3 regions of the Nostoc sp. DedQUE08 genome follow, and region 2 is predicted to be linked to each of the others. Evidence: predicted binding sites of a transcription regulator. Region 2 holds the regulator's gene; each other region holds the start of a gene.

Region 1 (6,880 bases), on a different contig from region 2:
GTTGAATTTTCAGTTCGATTTGCTGATTGGGATGAGTTTGAATTTCTTTAGTCAGCAAAGGAGTTGATTTATCAGAAGCTAGGAGTTCCTGACCGTTAACAGCCAGAATAATATCTCCTTCCCGAATTCCTGCTTGGTAGGCAACAGATTCTTGATTAACAGGCTGGACAACTACACCAGCTTGATAGGTTAATTCCTTGGGAATGCCGACAATACCCAATTGCAGAGCCAACACCAAGTAGGCAAATATTAAATTGGCGATTACTCCAGCACTGATGACAATTGCCCGGTCTAAAACTGGACGGTTACGCAGCAGATTTGGGTCATTGGGTGGAACATCGCTATCGGGGTCATCATCGGGAAAGCCCACAAAACCGCCCAAAGGAAAGGCGCGGACAGCATATTCGGTTTGTGAACCTTGGTACTTCAAAAGAACCGGGCCAAAACCCAAAGAAAAACGGTTAACGAGAATGCCTTGAGAACGTGCTGCAACAAAATGCCCCAACTCGTGTACCAAGATCAAAACAGCCAAGACTGCGATCGCTGCTAAAACTGACATAGAGTAAATTAGTGAAGATATTAAGCTATAGTTATCTCTATTCTAATTGGGCATTGGGAATGGGGTATGGGGCATAGCTCATTGGTAAAAGACAAATGACAAATGACCAATAACCAATGACAAATTACAAAACTTCACGTCCCAAGTAAGGTTGCAATACTTCTGGTATCCTCACCGTCCCATCAGGTTGTTGATAATTCTCCAAAATTGCTGCCATCGTCCTTCCCACCGCCAAACCCGAACCATTGAGGGTATGTACAAACTGAGTACCTTTCTTCCCCGTCTCTTTGAAACGAATATCAGCCCGTCGTGCCTGAAAATCTATAGTATTGGAACAGCTAGAAATTTCACGGTATTTTCCAGAAGAGGGCAACCAAACCTCTAAATCATAAGTTTTGGTAGAGGCAAATCCTAAATCCCCAGTACTTAAATTTACTACTCGGTAAGGCAATCGCAACGCCTGTAAAATTGCTTCTGCATTCCCTACCAATTTTTCCAGTTCATCAAAAGACGTACTGGGTTCGACAAACTTCACCATTTCTACTTTGTTAAATTGATGCAGGCGAATTAATCCCCGCATATCGCGCCCATAACTACCAGCTTCGCGGCGAAAACAGGGAGTAAAGGCACAGTGGTAAATAGGCAAATCTTCAGCAGCGAGAATTTCACCCCGATAAAGATTTGTAACTGGAACTTCAGCTGTCGGAATCAGCCATAAGTCATCATCAGCGCATTTAAAGCTTTCTTCCGCAAACTTGGGTAACTGACCGGTCGCCGTCAAAGACTCAGTATTAACTAACAGCGGCGGACTGACTTCCACATACCCAGCTTGAGTATGGAGAGACAGCATAAATTGAATTAATGCCCTCTCCAATCCTGCACCAGCGCCTATTAATGTCACAAAGCGACTTTGGGCAACTTTTACAGCTCGTTCAACATTGAGAATACCCAGCTTTTCGCCAATTTCCCAGTGAGGGAGAATATTCGGATTTTGAGGAATGTACTCATCACCCCAACGGCGTACTTCTACGTTATCTTCCTCATTCTTTCCAAGGGGTGTAGAGTCACTTGGTAAATTCGGAAGTGCCAACACAAGTTGGTAAATTTCAGCTTTGAGGTCTTTTTCTTGGGGTTCGAGTTGACTCAACGTCGCTTTAAGAGAGTTACCTTCATCCCGCAAAGCTTGAATTTCTGGGTCTTGAGGATTGATCCCAGATTTAATCTTCTGACCGACAATTTTACCAATTTCGTTGCTCCGAGCTTGGAGTTGACTGCGCGTCCCCTCAAGTTCCCGTTGTTTCCGATCTAACAGTAATATCGGTTCGATGTCGTATTTACCACTACGACTATTCAATCGTTCTTGAACTAATTGGGGATTTTCCCGTATTTGCTTGATATCCAGCACAGATTTTTCTCAGTTTTTAGCCTATTATCTACCTGCCAACACATCAGCATATACTGATTTTGGCTTTGTGTGAGCAGAAAAGCAACCATTTAAATTTAGTATTATTCTGATTTTCTAGATTCCTGAGTGTTTGCAGGTGAGGCTAGCCAGTAGGCAAGTACGCCTGATAAACCACTCCAGTAAACTGCCTGGTTTTGGCTATTATCGCGTTCCAAAAAGATTAGGGAACTACATAATCCAATCATCAATGTGCTAAAAAGTACTTGTATACCAAACTTCCATATTTCTAGTTTTTCCATAGTGTCAGACCTTCAATAAAAATTAATTCACCTTGATAACGGTTCTAATATCACTCTTTAGATGGGTGCTAACGTAAGAAACTGGTATTATTCTTCACACAGTAATTTAATAATTTCGGAAAAGTACAATCAACATATTTGAATTATTGCCATACAACTTTTGAAAAAGAGGAGAAAAGAAGTCAAAAGAATTGCTGATTTTTGACTATTACCTTTTCTTCTGACTCCCTTTTCTACGGTCGGTTAATGCGATTGAGTAACCAAAGTGACGCCACCAGCCCTGCAAAGTGGGCTGAGACAGTGTTGGTGTTTGCCTGTACTACAAGCATATCTAGACCGCTAATAATCCGGGTAGGGTCAAAAAATTGGGTAGTTATCGCTTGCGGAGATATGGATCGTGCTACCAGTGTTCCAACGATCGCTTGCGCTCCCAAAAGAGTCACTAGCGTTCCTCCTAAATTCACCCACACACCTAAGCGTAATACTTGCACAGTCTCGCTTTTCCGAGGGCGGTTGCTGGGATTGGAGGATTCCAATTGCTTGCCAATTCTCGTGTAACGGTAAGCTAAATAAATCCCCCCACCTAAAACAACCAGTCCACAAATTGCTAAAAATACGCCAAAGCCAGTCCCAGGATTATTACTAGGACTGCCAGTTCTTTGATTAAAGATGGCGAACAGCAGCACAATTATGCTAGAAACAACGCCTAGTACTAGCTGAATCCAGAAGCTAATCCAACCTGTAAGGCGAAAAGTTTGGGCAATTGCCCTAAGAGTTGAGGAAGATGATGGGGCATCGGGAGTTTGTGACATAGCGATCGCTAATATGCTGGGTGCTTGATAAAGGAAGGCGAAGAGGAGAGGACGAAGGGAGTTTAGCGCCTTCTTTGATAAATTTACTATCACACTTGTCAAATAAGACAAGAAATTCTGCGATCGAGGAAATCAGAAATGGTTACTGTTTAAGTATGTCTACCGACGTAGCAGTTCGATCTCAGATATATCCCTTAGCTTAAGATTTTAGAATTTGCATTGGGAAAATCACTGTAAAACAAAGTGTTTATTAAGCTTTACAGACAAAATAGCATTTTACCTGTAAAATTTCTTCGATGGCATTTTATTGCTTAAGCAGCTCGGCATCAGTTAACACCAAGATACTGAGTCTCTCACTGTCTGTTCGCTCCTCACCACACCGTATCGAGCTTGAGTGGGGGTACATTGTTTTGTGCCCCTAAAACTCGCAAACTCGCCCCACAACTTCACAGGCGTGGGTAATTGTTTGATGTTTACGCAATAGATATCTAGTCTAAGTAGCTTTATATGTATTACTCGCGTAGTAGTAGCACTGTATACTAGCTACAAGGATTGTAGACTTTACCCTAAGGCATTTTTTTTAGCCATTCACTAACCATGAAACTTGAGGATATATATCAATTTTTTGAGAATCCTCCGCCAACTTACCTTTGTCAAGAACTAGCAGTTTGTTACATACTGTCTGTTTTATTACAAGGTGAATCCTACGGAACCGAGTTGATTGAGCAATTAGAAACTGAGTATCCCGTCTATCGGCTTTCAGATACCGTACTTTATAGTGCAATCAAATTTCTAGAAGACCAAAAGGCAATCACTGGATATTGGAAGAAACTCGAAGGACGGGGGCGCCCCAGGCGGATGTACCAAGTTTCTCCTGAATGGCAAGTTCAAGCTCAGGATTTAGCTTTTCAATGGCTTGACTACATCAACGGGAGGAAAAAGTAACGAATCATTGATAATGAATAAGTCTCCTCCAGTCAAACACTAACAATTAGTTATGGATACTGCTATTCTGCCATCTACCTTCCTGCTAACCTTGTTGTTATCGGTTGGGCTGTTTTTCTTTATTCGTGCCTCGACTAAAGACCGCACAGAAATAGCCCACCTAGTATCTGAGCAAGATGAAGCTGTTTTAATGTCTCAATTAAAAGAGTATTTTCGATCGCGGTCTTACCGAGTGGCAACGGTAGACCGAGAACAAAATCAGGTAATTTTTGAAGGTAATGTTCGTCCCAGCTGGTTCTTAGCCATATTTCTAACTTTCCTAGCAGCGACTGGCATTGTTTGTCTATCTCTGGTGACATCCCTGCTTTTTCCTAGCCTGAGTACCCTTGTTCTGGCGATGGTACTGCTGTCGCCTTTAAGTGGTCTATTTTATTGGAAAAAATCTGGAAGACTTGAGAAGGTATCGCTCAAAGTAGAAACAACTCAGAGCGAACAAACCTCCTCAAGTAAGATTGCTGTAGTTGCCCATCGAGATGAACTCAGCGAGTTGCAGAGGACTCTACAGCTCAAGCCTGGGAAATAATTGTTGATTGTTGCGACCATCTCTTAACTATGATATGCAGACTTCTGACCTAACCTACTATGCAGGCAATGGAAAGTAGTCAGGAGAAAATCAAGACTGCTGCTTTGTCAGTTTTCCCCATGACCAAAGTCGTGGGGAAAAAATTTAAATTCATTAACTTAAATTCATTGACAGAGCAAGCTTTAACCATCTACGGCATAAGAGCGCAACTTCACTCTTCTTTTTAGACGCACTTGGCTCTATACTCACTCCCTTTTGCATCATCAAATTAGTATCAATCCATGCAATCTAGCGTGGTTTGAAACAGCTTCACTTTCCAACTACCTGGACTAGATTTCCTGGCAAATCAGCTACAAACTAAAAAAAAATTAAATTTTGCATAAACTTAGCAATTTTGCCAGTTAATAATAGTCAGGAGCCACATTCAATGCCCAAGATGACCATCTATGGTTCAACGACTAGCTAAAGCAAGAGGTTCTTGACCTGGTGAAGGTTCCAACACCCTCAAACTAGGAAACAAGAAATGGTTTTCCTCTACGTATTGAGCACCAAACAGTCCCTTTTCTGCCCAGAAATAACGATCTGTAGTGTGTTCATTTCGCTTTACAAGTAGCAACGCTGGTGGCAAAATCCCTTCAGCTTGAATGAATCTTCTCGCTGCTGTTACTGGCTTTTCTTCGCCACTTTCGATGCTATATTGAGGCACGTGTTCCAAAATACGCCGTCCTTCCTGACGACGACGACTCTTCCTTTTGCGTCTCCTTGCCAATATACTGTCCTCCTCTTTCAAGCTATAGATTGTAGTGATAGCTACAAAATCCGTCGTCATTATATAGGTTCTAGTTCAGAATATCAATAGTTTTTAACCTTTTAATATAAGAAAGTTAATATCTTTGAAACATCAAGAAAATAAAATCACCTAAGAATATAATTCCTTAGTACAAACCATCTCTTTTGAAGATTTTAGTTAAGCTTGATGAAATGAGTGAGGTAAAAATTAAGTATCCTCTCTTACATCATGCCTCAAAATCTATAATCTTGAGCAAAAGCTAAAAAATGTTAATGTCTGCCAGTTCTGATTTTCTTGCTTTGTGTCGAGAGCAAATAGCGCTACTAACCCAAGGGCTAGGAGCAACTTTAAGTATTGTGTACTTAACACAAGAATTGGTAGATACTCCTTCTGGCGATGCCAAACTGATTCCTGTGGTGATTTACCCGGAAACAGCATTATTGCTGCCAGGAGAGGAAACTATTGAAGCGACGGCATACAAGCAACTTCAACTTGGAAAGGCGTTTATATTACCCAATCAACAGGGAAGGTTATTGACAGCAGGTTCAGAATCTCCAACTTCATCACGGGAGTCTGAGATACCAGATACGTCTCAACCCGATCTCAAAGAGGAATACCTACTTAGTGGCAACCAAATTGTTTTGCCTTTGATTTATGAGGGTGTGATGATGGGGTTATTAGTGACAGGTAGGAAAGATCGGGTATGGAATGAACACGAACAAAGTCAGATTCAACGGATAGCCCAAACATTAGCGATCGCTTGTATTTTAGATCAGCGGCGAGCATGGTTTGAGCAACAGTTGCGCGAGCAACAAATTCTCCAAGAAAAACAGCGAGATTTGCTGGATAATTTGTTGCATCAGTTTCGGAACCCATTAACGGCGTTACGGACTTTTGGCAAACTCCTATTGAAACGACTACGACCAGCAGATGTTAACCGGGATGTGGCAAATAGTATTGTCAGAGAAAGCGATCGCCTCCAAGAATTGCTGCAACAATTCGATCAAGTAATTGATTTGACAGAGGCAGATTTAGCACCACTACATCTCCCTGAAGAAGTATTTGTAGAAGCAACTATCCAAAAAGATGCTAAACCTCCGTTATTATTACCAGGAACGGGAGATAAAGCAGTTGACTGCTCCCTAGCAGATATATTAGAACCATTATTAATATCAGCCAAAGCGATCGCCCAAGAGCGAAAGCTAAAACTAATAACTGAAATTCAAGAGAATTCATCCCTAGTACGTGCCAATGTCAAAGCATTACGAGAGGTGTTAACTAATATTATTGATAATGCTTTGAAATACACTCCCACTGGTGGCAAAATTTTGATTCAGGCGGGGCAAGAAAAAGCTAATTTTCAGGGAATAGTTATTAGTGATAACGGGCCCGGCATTCCACCCCAAGATTTAGAACATCTTGGAGAACGGCATTATCGCGGAGTACAAGCGCAAACAGAAATCCCAGGTACAGGTTTGGGGTTAGCG
Region 2 (6,880 bases):
TCCCCTCTACTTGCACATTTTCGACAATTCCGGCATTACGGGCACGAAATTGGGAAGCAGAAATCAGTATTTCTAGCCGCTGCTGTAACTGATAAGATGTCATGGTTTGGGAATCAGCAGTAGTCGTGGCTAACACCGTGCCTCCCGAAAAAACCAGTTGATTCTGGGCTGTATCCGCAAAAAATTCGATCTGCTTTTCTCCCCTGACGTAATTACCAGCAGAAAAAATTCGCACGACGTATTCTTTACCATCGCCAATTTGCTTGCTTAATTGATCGACCCTATCCTGGGTCACGCGCAGCAGTTCTAAGTTTGCCGAATTTGCACCAGGTTCGCTTAATTCGAGGTTGGCGTTGCGATTGGCTTCTTGTAAAAGTTGTACCACTGCTTGACGAGCAGCGGCAGGTTGAGTAACACGAATTACAGCAGCGGACAGAACTTGACCGCGAACTAAGGCCAGCTTACCCAAACGCAGGTCGCGGTAGGACTGATAATATTTTTCCAGTCTGGCAACTTCCTGTTCTAGTTCCTCCTGTTGTGCTTCCAATTCTTTGAGGCGCGATTCCCGTTTGGTAATCACTTGCTCTCGTGCTGCAACTTCTACGTTACGCTTTTGAATCAGTTGATCCAGTTGAGCAATTTTTTGATCGCGCGCTTCTATCGCTTCTTGACGGTTAGCAAGTTCGCGATCGCGTTTTTCAATTGCTGTTTTGGCTTCGTCAATGGCTGTTTTCGCTTCTGCATATAGTCTTTGACGTTCTGTCTTCAAGAGTTCAACTGCCGCCTGTAGCTGTTTTCTCTGATTGGAAACGCTTTGCAACTCAGCTATGGCTTTTTGGTACTGAGTTACAACTTGTCCTAGCTGGCCTTGAGTGCGTTGGAGTTGAGTTTGAGTTTGAGCTTGTTGACTAATGGTACGGTTCAGCTGGGCTTGCGTTTCCCTCTGTTTAGCATTTGCCGCCTGCAAGGATTGATTAATTGCCTGCAAGTCTTGTTGTGCCTTTGCTTGAGCAATTCTTGCTTGGTTTAGCTCGCTTTCTACCTGACTTTTCTGCGTTTCTGCGGTTTTTAGCTGTTCTCGCTTCTGTCTGAGGTCTGTTTGAATATCTTCTAACTCAAAGACTCCTTTTCGCAAACCTTCGTCGGCAGCGAATAAAATCCCTAAAGTGGATGCTGAAATCAAACCACCAGTAAAAATTGTTACTAGTACGGCGGTGTTTTTTGGACGAAGCTTAAAAAGTGAGAGGCGGGCTTTGCCAACTCGTGTGCCGATGCGATCGCCCACGGTGGCAATTACGCCTCCCAGAATCAAAATTGCTGCGATGAGGATGTATCCGGTGGTCATCTTTAGCTACCGAAATCCTTCCTGATACAGCCTACTACTTTTAAGCATTGTCTGGAAAGAAGTGGAAATTGGCAATAGCTGAAATTATTCAATTTTAGATTTACCTCTAGCTATTAGTGTCATTTTTCAAAATAGAACACGCGCCGATTCCCCTTTCTCCAATTGTTTTTATGTGAACTGTCTACTTAAGGTAACAGGTTTATGCACAGTAATCTTCTTTTTGTGGATAGAAATCATTTTTTTCTCACGCAAATCTCCCAGTAGCCTAGTAACGGTAACACGAGTTGAACCAATTGCCTCTGCGATCGCTTGATGAGATAATTTCAAATCAATTGTGATCCCATCTGCACAAGGAACGCCAAAATCCCGACAAAGAATTAACAAAAAACTCACCAACCTAGAACCCATATCTCGGTGAGCAAGAGTTTCAATCATCATCTCTGTTTGTAAAATGCGCGAAGACAGACCTCGCAGCATTAACATTGATAATTCTGGATTTTCCTTGAGTGCTTGTTCCACTTGTTCAATTGGTGCTGACAGTAATTCCGCAGGCGTAAATGCAACCGCATGGTAAAACCGATCCGACTTATTTCCTGTCAGCAATGACAATACACCAAAAACACTATTTTCCCGCAGCAACGCTACCGTTATTTCCTCTCCTGCCTCGTACACCCTGGAAAGTTTAACAGCACCTTTCAAAAGAAAATAAACTCGTTCGGCAGGATCGCCAGGAAAAAAGATCGTTTTATTGCGTTCAAACGTTTCCACAACTGGCGGAAACGCCCCGGTCGCCATCTGACGAAAAACATTTGCTAGGGCTTTATCTTGTGTCACGATCATCTCCCTTCCCCTACCCAATGCCGGAAAAACAAAAACTGATTACCTAAGAATACACCCGAAAAATGAATAAAGCACCGTCAACCTTTCTGTACTTTCCTATACTCCAACTAATCTCTTCATAACTCTTTGTTTATAATGATACATAATTGTTGATCCTTTCAGCTACTAATTGTTGATAAGTACTTCCAATAGCTATATTCAAAAGGTTTTTTGAAGAACAAATAAAGATATCTTGAGAATATCTTTATAAAAAATCAAGGTTTTTGTCACAGCAAACACCCTTAGCAATATTCATTTTTGTCAAGCCTGTATAAAACAAAGACAAAACGTGCCTCAGATTCTAGTATGCTCCTAATGATCGATCGCATTAACAATTTATATGCTAAATCTGACTGGAAAAAATGCCCTTGTTACAGGTATTGCCAATAACCGCTCGATCGCTTGGGGCATCGCCCAACAACTGCACAAAGCTGGAGCAAACCTGGGTATTACTTACCTGCCGGATGAACGCGGCAAGATGGAGAAAAAAGTCGCGGAGTTGGTAGAACCTCTTAACCCCAGCTTATTTCTTCCCTGTAATGTCCAAGATGAAGACCAAATTAAATCTACCTTTGAGACAATTCGCGAACAGTGGGGAAAGCTAGATATCCTCATCCATTGTCTGGCTTTTGCCAGCAAAGACGATTTAAGTGGAGATTTTAGCCAAACCTCTCGTTCTGGCTTCAACACCGCCTTAGAAATTAGTACTTACTCACTAGTGCAATTAAGTGGTGCAGCGAAACCTTTGATGACAGAGGGAGGTAGTATCGTCACCCTGACATATTTAGGTGGTGTTAGGGCAATCCCCAACTACAACGTTATGGGAATTGCTAAAGCGGGTTTAGAAATGAGTGTGCGTTACCTGGCTGCTGAACTAGGGCCGCAAAATATCCGCGTGAATGCCATCTCCGCAGGCCCCATCCGTACATTGGCATCTTCAGCAGTGGGTGGAATTTTGGATATGATTCATCATGTAGAAGAAGTAGCTCCCCTACGACGCACCGTCACTCAGCTAGAAGTAGGCAACGCTGCGGCTTTCTTGTGTAGTGATTTGTCCAGTGGGATTACCGGACAAATTCTATATGTAGATGCAGGATATGAAATTATGGGAATGTGACGCGATAAAGTTAGGAGTTAGGAGTTATGAGTTATGAATTTTTAACTCCTAACTTCTAACTCCTAACTCTTTTCACTCCCCATGCAAACAACCAATCGCCAAGTTAATTCAAACTACGATCGCCTAACTGAAACTTCTCGGATTGCCACTGTTCACCGCACTACTGGTGAAACTGATGTGCAAGTTACCATCAACCTGGATGGTAGAGGAACTTGCACAGCAGGAACAGGCATTCCGTTTTTGGATCATATGTTGCATCAAATTGCCTCCCACGGGCTGATTGATATAGATGTCCAAGCCAAGGGAGACTGGGAAATTGATGACCATCACACCAACGAAGATGTAGGCATTACTTTAGGGCAAGCTTTCAACCAAGCACTAGGCGACAGAAAAGGCATTGTCCGCTTTGGTAATTTTCTTGCACCACTGGATGAAGCCTTAGTTCAGGTAGCGCTAGACTTTTCTGGACGGCCTCACCTCAGCTACGGCTTGCAAATTCCTACTCAGAGGGTAGGAACATATGACACCCAACTGGTGCGAGAATTTTTTGTGGCTTTGGTGAACCATAGCCAAATGACACTGCACATTCGGCAACTGGATGGTATTAATTCCCATCACATTATTGAAGCGACATTTAAAGCCTTTGCAAGAGCAACACGGCAGGCGGTAGAAATTGACCCCCGACGTGCTGGCTTTATTCCCAGTTCTAAGGGAGTTCTATGACAGGAGTCAAATTGAATATTGGGATTAGGCATTGAGCATTGGGCGAATGGCACTAAGAAAAGATAAAACCCCTGCTAGGGCTGGGTGTTGGGGGTAGGGTGTAGGGTGTAGGGAAAAAGTAAGAAAAGTACAATCCTCGTGCGAACATCAATGAACTTCTTGCTCACTACACCCCACACCCCACACCCAAAAGCCTTACGAATAATAGGTTTGCCGTTAACAAGCGTGCCATGCGGCATTGGGCATTGGGCACTTGTACTGAGTTTCGACTGCGCTCAACTACCGCGTAGTCGTAAAGCCTGCGGCATAGCTACGCTTCGGGCGCAGCCTCTTCAAGAGTTGTATTGGGCATTGGGAAAAATCTACCCTTGTCTTCCCAATCCCCACTCACCAGTTTGAGCTAATTGACACACTCGTTTGTGATGGTTATTATCAGCCTACCGGGTAATTTTTAATTAATACCAAGCTGATAAATAGCGATTTAACCGAGATGAAGTCTGTTGCAGATGACCCTAATTCTCAACTTAATACGACAGACACTCCGCCAGTAGTCCTAACTTCTGAGTTGCGAAAAGTCTATCGCACTGGTTTTTGGCTAAATCAAAAAGTCGTATCTCTCAAAAACTGTTCTTTAACGGTTTACAAAGGCGAAACCTTTGGGTTGTTGGGGCCTAATGGCGCTGGTAAAACCACCCTTTTAAAATTATTGCTGGGAATTATTCATCCTACCTCTGGACGGGGATTATTATTGGATAAGCCAATAGGCGATCGCAGTGTTAAGCAACATATTGGCTATCTGCCAGAAAATCCCTATTTGTATGACTATCTCACTGGTTGGGAGTTTTTACAGCTTGCTGCTGGGTTATTCCAAATTCCCCAAAGTGTCCAACGCCAGCGCATTCCCCAACTATTGGAATTAGTCGGTTTATCCCAAGCTGATGCCCGTAAAAAGCTTTTGCGGCGCTATTCCAAAGGAATGCTCCAGCGTGTTGGTATGGCACAGGCGCTAATTAACGAACCAGATTTGGTTTTTCTAGATGAACCAATGTCTGGTCTCGATCCGGTGGGACGCTACCAAATGCGAGAAATTATTCTGGCGCTCAAAGCTGCTGGTAAGACGATTTTTTTCAACAGCCACGTTCTTAGTGAAGTAGAACAGATTTGCGATCGCATTGCCATCCTCGCTCAAGGTGAACTAATTTGCTCTGGTTCGCTCAATGAACTCTTAGGCATAAATCACATATATCAAGTAAAAGGTCAAGGTGGTGACTGGGAAATTCTCAAAAAATGGATACCCACTCTCATATTTGAGCCTGATGGTTCCTGGCACGGTACACTACAAGACGGTTACTATGATTTTCTTGCCAGTCTTCGTCTTATGGAAGGTAAAATTATCGCCATTAACTTGTCACGCCAATCCTTAGAAGAATTTTTTATTCAACAGATCCAAAGAAAAAACAACCCCTTGAATTAGTCTTGTTGCTAAGTAGTAAATTGTCTACTGGCTTGAAGAACAAAACCCAAAATTCTGCCTTTTTGAGTTCTCTTTGCCAACGCAATCCACAAAAAATAAAATTCCGACATCTTTTCAAGGTTATTTATATTTATTTAATGAACTCGTTCCTAATTTTAGTAGTCCTTTACTACTCATCGCAGATTTTAAATGTCATCAAATTAACTCTGACAATAAAAATTTATTCGTGACTACTTGATTGTTAGCTAACAGATAATTTATTGTAGAAACTGGGTTTATTGGCGTAAATCTTATGTTTTTTGATATTACTCTATTCAAGCAACATTAAATTTAAGCTAACTTCACTAAAAATTTAACTTCAATAAACAAATTTCCTCCGGAAAATCACACTTTTCTAGGAAAATAAGAGTGTCGGGGAACATGAATACTTAGGTATAGTCAAAATAAAAATGTTTAGACAGTACTTTATTGATTGTAGTTTCAGAGTCTCAAGTAAATATGCTTAACAAAAGTTTGTCTAAATTCCTAATTCAGCCAGCTGTAGGTATGGCTTTGTTAACTGCTGTCAATGCCGCTGTGTCATCTGCCAGTCTAGCTCAGGGACAACCATTACCACCAACAACACAACCACCAATTACACAAACACAATTAGATACTAATTATTCATTAGGAGGCGGCGATCTCATCCGTGTAAATGTATTTGAAGTACCTGAATATACAGGTGAATACCAAATTCCCCCCGGTGGAGCAATCAACCTACCTTTAATTGGCAGTGTATCGGTATTAGGGCTAACAACTGAACAAGCTTCTGACGAAATAGCTAGAAGATATGCTCGCTTCCTCAAACGCCCCTTAATCTCAGTCAATCTCTTGTCTCCTCGTCCCATCAATATTTTTGTTGCTGGAGAGGTGACACGTCCTGGAGCTTACACTCTAAACTTGAGCGGAGGCGCCGGGAACAATCCAGGCGTACAATACCCCACTGTATTAGCCGCATTAACAACAGCGCAGGGGGTGACTTTAGCTGCGGATGTGACTCAAGTTCAATTACGGCGTAGAATAGGACGTTCTTCAGAGCAATCTGTCACCCTCAATTTGAAAGAACTCATTCAAACAGGCAAGTTATCGCAGGATATTACCTTGCGGGATGGAGACACTATAGTTGTGCCAACAGCAACCAACTTCAACGTCGCAGAATCTCGCAATATATTTGCATCCAACTTTGCCGCCAGTCAAACCACACCCCGCACAGTAACAATTATTGGTGAAGTTAACCGTCCTGGTTCGTATCTTGTCACCCCAGGTAATACAGATAGCCAAGTGGGCGCAACCCCTAACAGTG
Region 3 (6,880 bases), on a different contig from region 2:
TGTCCGCATAGTTAGTTATGATTCCCATAGTCATTGCACCCCACCCCCAACCCCTCCCCGCAGGCGGGGAGGGGAGATAAAACGCAGGTTTAGCGGGGTGGGGTTTTTTGGGTTTAATAAGCAATCAAGCGGACATGATATGACTGGAATAAAGAGATTGTGTTTGTCCTACTGCCAAGTAGAATCAATGCTCAGTTCACTTGGAACTAAGCTTAATACGTAGGCACAATGATTCTACGTTCCCAGCCGCGATCGCGCTCATAGCGACGGTTATTATCAATGTTGCGAAGGTCATTATCGCGGTCATATCGGCGGTTATTTTCGCGGTCATATCGGCGGTTATTTTCGCGCTCATAACGGCGATGATTTTCGCGCTCATAACGGCGATTATTTTCACGCTCATAACGGCGATTATTTTCGCGCTCATAGCGGCGATTATTTTCGCGGTCATAGCGGCGGTTATTGTCGCGGTCATAACGGCGATCGTCACGAATGTTGCGAAGGTCATTGTGGCGGTCATAATCACCATTTCTGTAGTGACGACTATGACGTTCGTAGTTAGCATCGTTGTTGTGTTCATAGCCGTAGCTATCAAACTCAGCAAGATAAGATGCTGGTGTATTAGCCTCAGCTTTTGGAGAAATAGCCAAAGCTGATGCAGATGCTATCAAGCCAGCCAGCAAAATAGAGGTAAAGCGGTTCATCATGTTAGTCAAAAATTATTGACATTAATTTATGCAAGTCCAGTCTGTTTACGAAGAGCAGATTCCACAAGTCTTTAAATCAATCCTATCAGTCTTAAATAACTTGAAAAGTTTTCTTGAGTGCGGTGATTGAGAAAACTTTTGTTGTCTGTGATACTTTATGCTCTTCCAAATCTCATGAAAAGTTAAAATTAAAATGAGTATTTGAACTGGATGAATCCACCTTTGATCTTTGTTAACGAGTCTTTGAACTCCATTAATGAGCCTTTAATAATTAAATACGTTACGATCGCACCTTCCCAAAACCTACCAGCTAGACAAAACGCACACCAATATATGATTAGTGTGCGCTTGCGGTTAGATTTTAGAAATTCTCGAACTTAACGATCGCATCTTTCATCTTATCTACCACCTCATCTACAGCTATAACTCCCAATTCCCCAGAGGCGCGGGTACGGATACTTAAGGTATTAGTTTCCACTTCCTTAGCTCCCACCACAGCCATCACGGGTATTTTTTCTTTCTCTGCATTGCGAATTTGTTTACCCAAGCGATCGCCACTGGTATCAACTTCTGCACGGATGCCTAATGCACGCATCTTCGCCACCACATCTTTCGCAAAGTCTAACTGTGTATCACCCACTGGCAGTAATCTAGCTTGCACTGGCGCTAACCACAAAGGAAAATCACCCGCATATTCTTCAATCAAGATCCCAATTAGCCGTTCTAGCGAACCAAAAGGCGCACGGTGAATCATTACTGGACGTTTGCGAACCCCATCTTCAGCGACGTATTCCAACTCAAAGCGTTCAGGCAAATTGTAATCTACTTGTACAGTTCCTAATTGCCACTCGCGATCTAGGGCATCACTAAAGATAAAGTCAAGTTTTGGCCCATAGAATGCCGCTTCTCCAATCCCTTCAAAGTGTTCCATTCCCAAGGTTTCAACTGCACGGCGAATTGCACCTTCGGCTTTGTCCCAAACTTCATCATTACCGATGTACTTATCGCTAGCAGGATCGCGGAAACTGAGTCTAGCTTTAAAGTTCTTCAGTTGCAGCTTATTGAACACCGACAAAATCAAATCCACCACACTAAGGAATTCGCTATCTAGCTGTTCTGGGGTAACGAACAGGTGAGAATCATCTACAGTAAAGCCGCGCACCCGTGTTAAACCGCCCAATTCCCCTGATTGTTCGTAGCGGTAAACAGTACCAAATTCCGCCAGTCGCATCGGTAGTTCCCGATAAGAGCGCAACTCACTCTTATATATTTGGATATGGAAGGGGCAATTCATCGGCTTCATCACGAAGCCCTGTTCCTGTGCAGCAGCTTCCTGATCGTCTGCCATCAAGGGGAACATATCTTCTTTATACTTCTGCCAATGTCCAGAAGTTTTAAATAAATCTACTCTGGCAATGTGGGGTGTTACTACAGATAAGTAACCCCGTTTTACCTGTTCTTGCTTGAGGAAATCTTCTAAAGTACTCCGCAACAAAGTGCCTTTGGGTGTCCACAAAGGTAAACCCGGCCCTACTAGATCGGAAAATATAAATAATCCCAGTTCCTTACCCAGTTTCCGGTGATCTCGCCGTAGCGCTTCTTCTTTGCGTCGCTTATATTCAGCGAGTTGTTCTGGACTTTCCCAAGCGGTGGCGTAGATGCGTTGTAATTGGGCTTTAGTTTCATCCCCACGCCAATAAGCGCCAGCAACGCTTTCTAGTTCAACTGCTTTCGGGTTTAATTCACTAGTATTTTCCAGATGAGGCCCCGCACACAAATCCCACCATTCATTCCCCAGATGGTAAATTGTGATTGGTTCCTCTTTGATATCTCCCAGGATTTCTAGCTTGTAAGGTTCATTAATTCCTTGAATCCGGCGTTCGGCTTCTTCGCGGCTGACTTCTTCCCGAATTACTGGCAATTTGCGATTGATAATCTTCGCCATCTCTTTCTTGATGGCTTTGAGATCGTTTTCGCTAAATGGTTCTGGACTGTCGAAGTCGTAGTAAAAACCGTTTTCTATCCAAGGGCCGATTGTAACTTGCGCCTTGGGAAACAGCTTTTGTACCGCCATTGCCATAACATGGGAAGCAGTGTGGCGAATCTTTTTTAAGTTCTCCGATTCGCTGGTACGCGGTAAATAGATTTTTTCAACTTGTTCTAACTGTTGTGACTGATTTGATGAATTTGGCGACATTGGCTGCTGAACCGTTGGCGAGGTGATTACAAAAGGTGATTTATCTGAATCTGTAGGCTTATTCAACTATAACGACTTTGGTTAATTAGTCATTTGTCATTTGTCCGTTGTCATTTGTCCGTTACGAATAACTAATGACTAATGACTAATAGCTAATGACTTTGCGTAGCGGTTTGATTCTGAGTCCTGAATTTTGACTTCTGAATTCTTCTTCAATCCAAAAATAAAGATAAATTTTTGATTTGTTACCTGAGTTTCAAATTCAGGATTGCCTGCGTAGGCGTAGCCCGTCGTAGACATCGCTAAATTATCTTATGAATTGCAACTCGCTGTCATATATGCCTATAGATGCCTGTCCAAAGGCACTGTACAAACCAGAGATCGAGACTATATAATAAATTTTGTGCCCTTTGTTACAAAATTTTACATTAAGTAATTATGAGAGAAATCTAAAAAGTATTAAGAAACGTAAATAACGTTAATATTAGTAAGCAAGTTTGAAATATCCCTCTTATTTATGTCAGACTCAAATTTACCAGGGCCTGAGTTGTTTAAAACGGTTTTAGATCCGCTGCTGGAAGATTTTCAGCATTGGTTTACGCGATCGCGCCATTTACTCGAAACTGAGGAACTCTCATTTATGAGTCACCAAGAGCAATCTGACTTGCTCTTGCGGGTTAAGCAAGCTCAGGATGAACTAAATACGGCGAAGATGCTATTTAATGCAACTGATAAACAAGTCGGAATTGATATGGCAACGTTAATGCCTTGGCATGAATTAGTAACAGAATGCTGGAATGTCGCAATGCGCTTTCGTCAAGGACGTGAAGTCTAAGCGCGCTAAATTTCGGCAGACAACTTAGCGATGTCTCAAGACTTACCAAGGAAGCGTCTACGCAAGATGGTAAATCAGTCTTAAAAAAATAGTAGAAAATTCTTAACAATTTCTTAACATTAACTGGATTAGCAAAATAATGTATCCTATGCTACCGTAAGTGGAATAACGGTTGACAAATAGCTTCATATAAATGTAAGCGCCTGAAAAGTGCGTAGAATATTCGTCTTAACTGTGAGTACAGTATCGGCGAAACAAAGCGTTACAAAATAAAGTTTTAAAAATTGCTGTTCTGGAGGAAAATCCAATGTTACATCTGCTTTACATTCTTGCTTTTACAATCCTTGCATTTATAGCTGTTGGCAACTTAATCCGTAACCTGATTATGTTCACTTTCGATCGGGAGCGAACTTACCCAACGAATTCCTCGCCAATGAATAACCAACGTAACTCTGGTTATTATTCATCAAAAAAACAGTTTGTACCCCATCCAGAGTTGTTAGATAACGCGGGGAATTTAATTAAAGAGCCACTTTTGATAATGCGTTCAATTAACGTTGAAGATGCGCGTCAACATCTCGATGCACTTTACGAAGCATCCCCAGGACATAAAAGAGATAATTCAGAAGAAGCATAATCTAGAGACGCGATTAATCGCGTCTGTTAGCAATTTGGGTGTAAATGGTTGTTGTTTTTACATCCTTAATTTTTTTCTGAGTAAAAATTTATTTCCATATCAATCCAGTCAATGTAACTTTTTTACATTTTGTTAAAAATACTCAATTGGTGGACAACTCCACTCATCTTGCAAAGACTGCGATCGCAGGCGTATACAATTTTCATTCTATTTAGCTAGCGAATTTCCAATTCTTTTTTAGCACTTTTCAACTGTCTCCAGAGGATGTGAATTTGTTTGTAAGCCTCTTGTGGTGAAAGTTTACCACTAGTTTGGAGGCTGCAAATGTAGTTTACCCGTTGAGAAAAATTTTGAAGATTAGCGTTAAATACTAGATACTCTGGTTTAAATTGCCCATAATATGGACTACGAGGATATAAAAAATCGCATAGTTCCGATAGCAAATCAGATTGTCTGTTCATAAGTATTTAGAGTATTACGGATTAGAAATTATCTAATTAGAAAATTTTAATAAAGCTTTTGCCGACCCTTTTGACAAGCATTACAAAAAGAAGTTTGAGGTTCAAAGTCAAGACAGCCAAACGCTTCCTCAGAACAAGCTTTAGTTGGATGTACAGTACACTTAAGGCGATAGTCGTTAGTGAAATATTCACAAGCATGACAAGGAATTTGATGTAGCTTTTTTAAATGATTTATCCCTTGTTTTAAAGTAAAGCAGATACTCAAAATAAAGAAAATCAAAGTGGCCCAAGCAAATGAAGCGCAAAAAATTGTAGCCAGCATAAGTCATCCTCCTAAAGATTAGAAAAAAGTGCCCGCAGTCAACTGCTTTTAACCGCAGGCATGAAATATTATTTAGCTAGTGTTGAGTGAAACTAAATTAACTGAGTCTAGTAGGTAGACATAAATCAAAAGGAATGAGGCGAGTGTGAGCAATTTAAGTCTTGCTCTAATTTATTGTAAAGACGTAGAATGCTACGTCTTTACATGATGAGTACTAAATCACTAGATGATTAAATCGAGTTGATTGCGATCGCACCGAATAAAGCAATACTAGTCAATAGCAGATAAGCGAAGATTGCTCCACCAATTCCACCAATCAAAAAGCCCTCGGTAAATTGACTCCATTCGGCGACAGTATTGATGCTCTGTGGTACTTTGGCAACAGTTGCAACCGAAACCGATCGTGAATAGATTTCTTGCTGTCTTTCGTAGCTAGTAGTGCCATAAAGCGAAAAACCAATTGTCAGGATGATAATCAAACTGCCTGTGGCTAATAAACCAACCAAGCTGCCGACATTAGAATTGCGTAATAAACCCAATGAACCTAATGTTGCAAAGGGGCCAACTAGCCAGTAACCATGAGCCATGCCAATTTCTAATCCCCGCCACAAAGGAGATATACCGGGGCGGTAAATTGGTAAGTATTTGAGAAACTTCAGCGTCAAATCAGAAGAATTGACTGCGCTTACCTGATTACTCGTTTGGCGCTCTACACGTGGAGGCTGAACCATATCACCATTTTTAAAATCAAACCCGGCTGCGATCGCACGAGCGCGGAGAGCGTGCCAAATGTGACCTAACAGAAACATGAGCGCTAGGACAAAATGGAAAGTTACCAACCAACCACGAGCAGAAACTATACCAGTAGAAGTTTCTATAGCTTTAACTGGGCCATAAAAAACTTCCGGATAGACAGTGTTATTGACTGATGCAAAATATGCTGCTAAAAAGCCCATGTATGCTACAGCACCAATGCTGTAAGATAAATACGCTTCCCCTGAGTAAATCAAAACTCGGCGTGCCCAAGCAAATGGCTTAGTCAAGATGTGGAAAATACCACCACCAATTAACATCAAACCAACCCAGATGTGACCGCCAACAACATCTTCCAAGTTATCAACAGCAGCCAATCCCTCTGGCCCCCAAACCCCAAATAGGTAGCCAAAGATGCGCAATGGGTTAAGTGTCGGATGATTGATTACCCTGACATCTCCACCGCCAGCAGCCCAAGGGTCAAACAGTCCACCCCAAAACACCGCCTTAGCAACTAAAGCCAAAGCACCTAAACCTAAAAGCGTGAGGTGAATGCCCAAGATGGTTGTCATCTTGTCCTTATCTTTCCAGTCATAGCCAAAAAATCCAGCCCAAGTAGGATTATCTTGTAACACTTCTGGACCCAGCAGGGAGTGATAAATACCACCAGCTGCCAGAATCACTGAAGGTATCAGATGTAAGACACTGATTACAAAGTAGGGATAGGTGCTAATAACTTGCCCACCAGTAGCGACACCCAAACCGAGAGTTGCTAGATGAGGTAGCAAAATTAAGCCTTGCTCATACATTGGCTCATTAGGGTTGAAGCGCGACAATTCAAACAGCGTCATCCCTCCAGCCCATAACAAAATCAATGCAGAATGGGCAATATGAGCGCCTAGTAATTTTCCCGATAAATTAGTGAGACGAAAGTTACCAGCCCACCAACCAACATCAGGTATCTGTTG

Evidence for each region. Region 2 encodes NtcA, which controls nitrogen genes in cyanobacteria. Its sites were predicted from a motif close to TNTGTANNNNNNNNTACANA; they were not measured.
Region 1: the regulator NtcA is predicted to act here: its motif matches at 5,401-5,420, upstream of RMY64_RS06755 (DUF3155 domain-containing protein).
Region 3: the regulator NtcA is predicted to act here: its motif matches at 3,305-3,324, upstream of RMY64_RS32210 (DUF2605 domain-containing protein).

Annotation. Positions count from the first base shown of each region.
Region 1 covers NZ_JAVRCD010000007.1:82,238-89,117, reverse strand. The annotation lists gene rseP (RIP metalloprotease RseP) at 1-559, opposite strand, end outside; gene serS (serine--tRNA ligase) at 684-1,964, opposite strand; gene RMY64_RS06775 (hypothetical protein) at 2,066-2,263, opposite strand; gene RMY64_RS06770 (DUF3611 family protein) at 2,497-3,075, opposite strand; gene RMY64_RS06765 (PadR family transcriptional regulator) at 3,673-4,020, shown strand; gene RMY64_RS06760 (cofactor assembly of complex C subunit B) at 4,073-4,603, shown strand; gene RMY64_RS06755 (DUF3155 domain-containing protein) at 5,055-5,372, opposite strand; gene RMY64_RS06750 (ATP-binding protein) at 5,660-6,880, shown strand, end outside.
Region 2 covers NZ_JAVRCD010000015.1:137,480-144,359, forward strand. The annotation lists gene RMY64_RS12975 (DUF3084 domain-containing protein) at 1-1,345, opposite strand, end outside; gene ntcA (global nitrogen regulator NtcA) at 1,514-2,185, opposite strand; gene fabI (enoyl-ACP reductase FabI) at 2,565-3,341, shown strand; gene hisB (imidazoleglycerol-phosphate dehydratase HisB) at 3,423-4,064, shown strand; gene RMY64_RS12995 (hypothetical protein) at 4,215-4,463, shown strand; gene RMY64_RS13000 (ABC transporter ATP-binding protein) at 4,555-5,538, shown strand; gene RMY64_RS13005 (SLBB domain-containing protein) at 6,037-6,880, shown strand, end outside.
Region 3 covers NZ_JAVRCD010000076.1:194-7,073, forward strand. The annotation lists gene RMY64_RS32195 (hypothetical protein) at 213-707, opposite strand; gene thrS (threonine--tRNA ligase) at 1,069-2,904, opposite strand; gene RMY64_RS32205 (hypothetical protein) at 3,043-3,204, opposite strand; gene RMY64_RS32210 (DUF2605 domain-containing protein) at 3,422-3,739, shown strand; gene RMY64_RS32215 (DUF2973 domain-containing protein) at 4,047-4,376, shown strand; gene RMY64_RS32220 (hypothetical protein) at 4,592-4,837, opposite strand; gene RMY64_RS32225 (hypothetical protein) at 4,884-5,159, opposite strand; gene RMY64_RS32230 (chlorophyll a/b binding light-harvesting protein) at 5,390-6,880, opposite strand, start outside.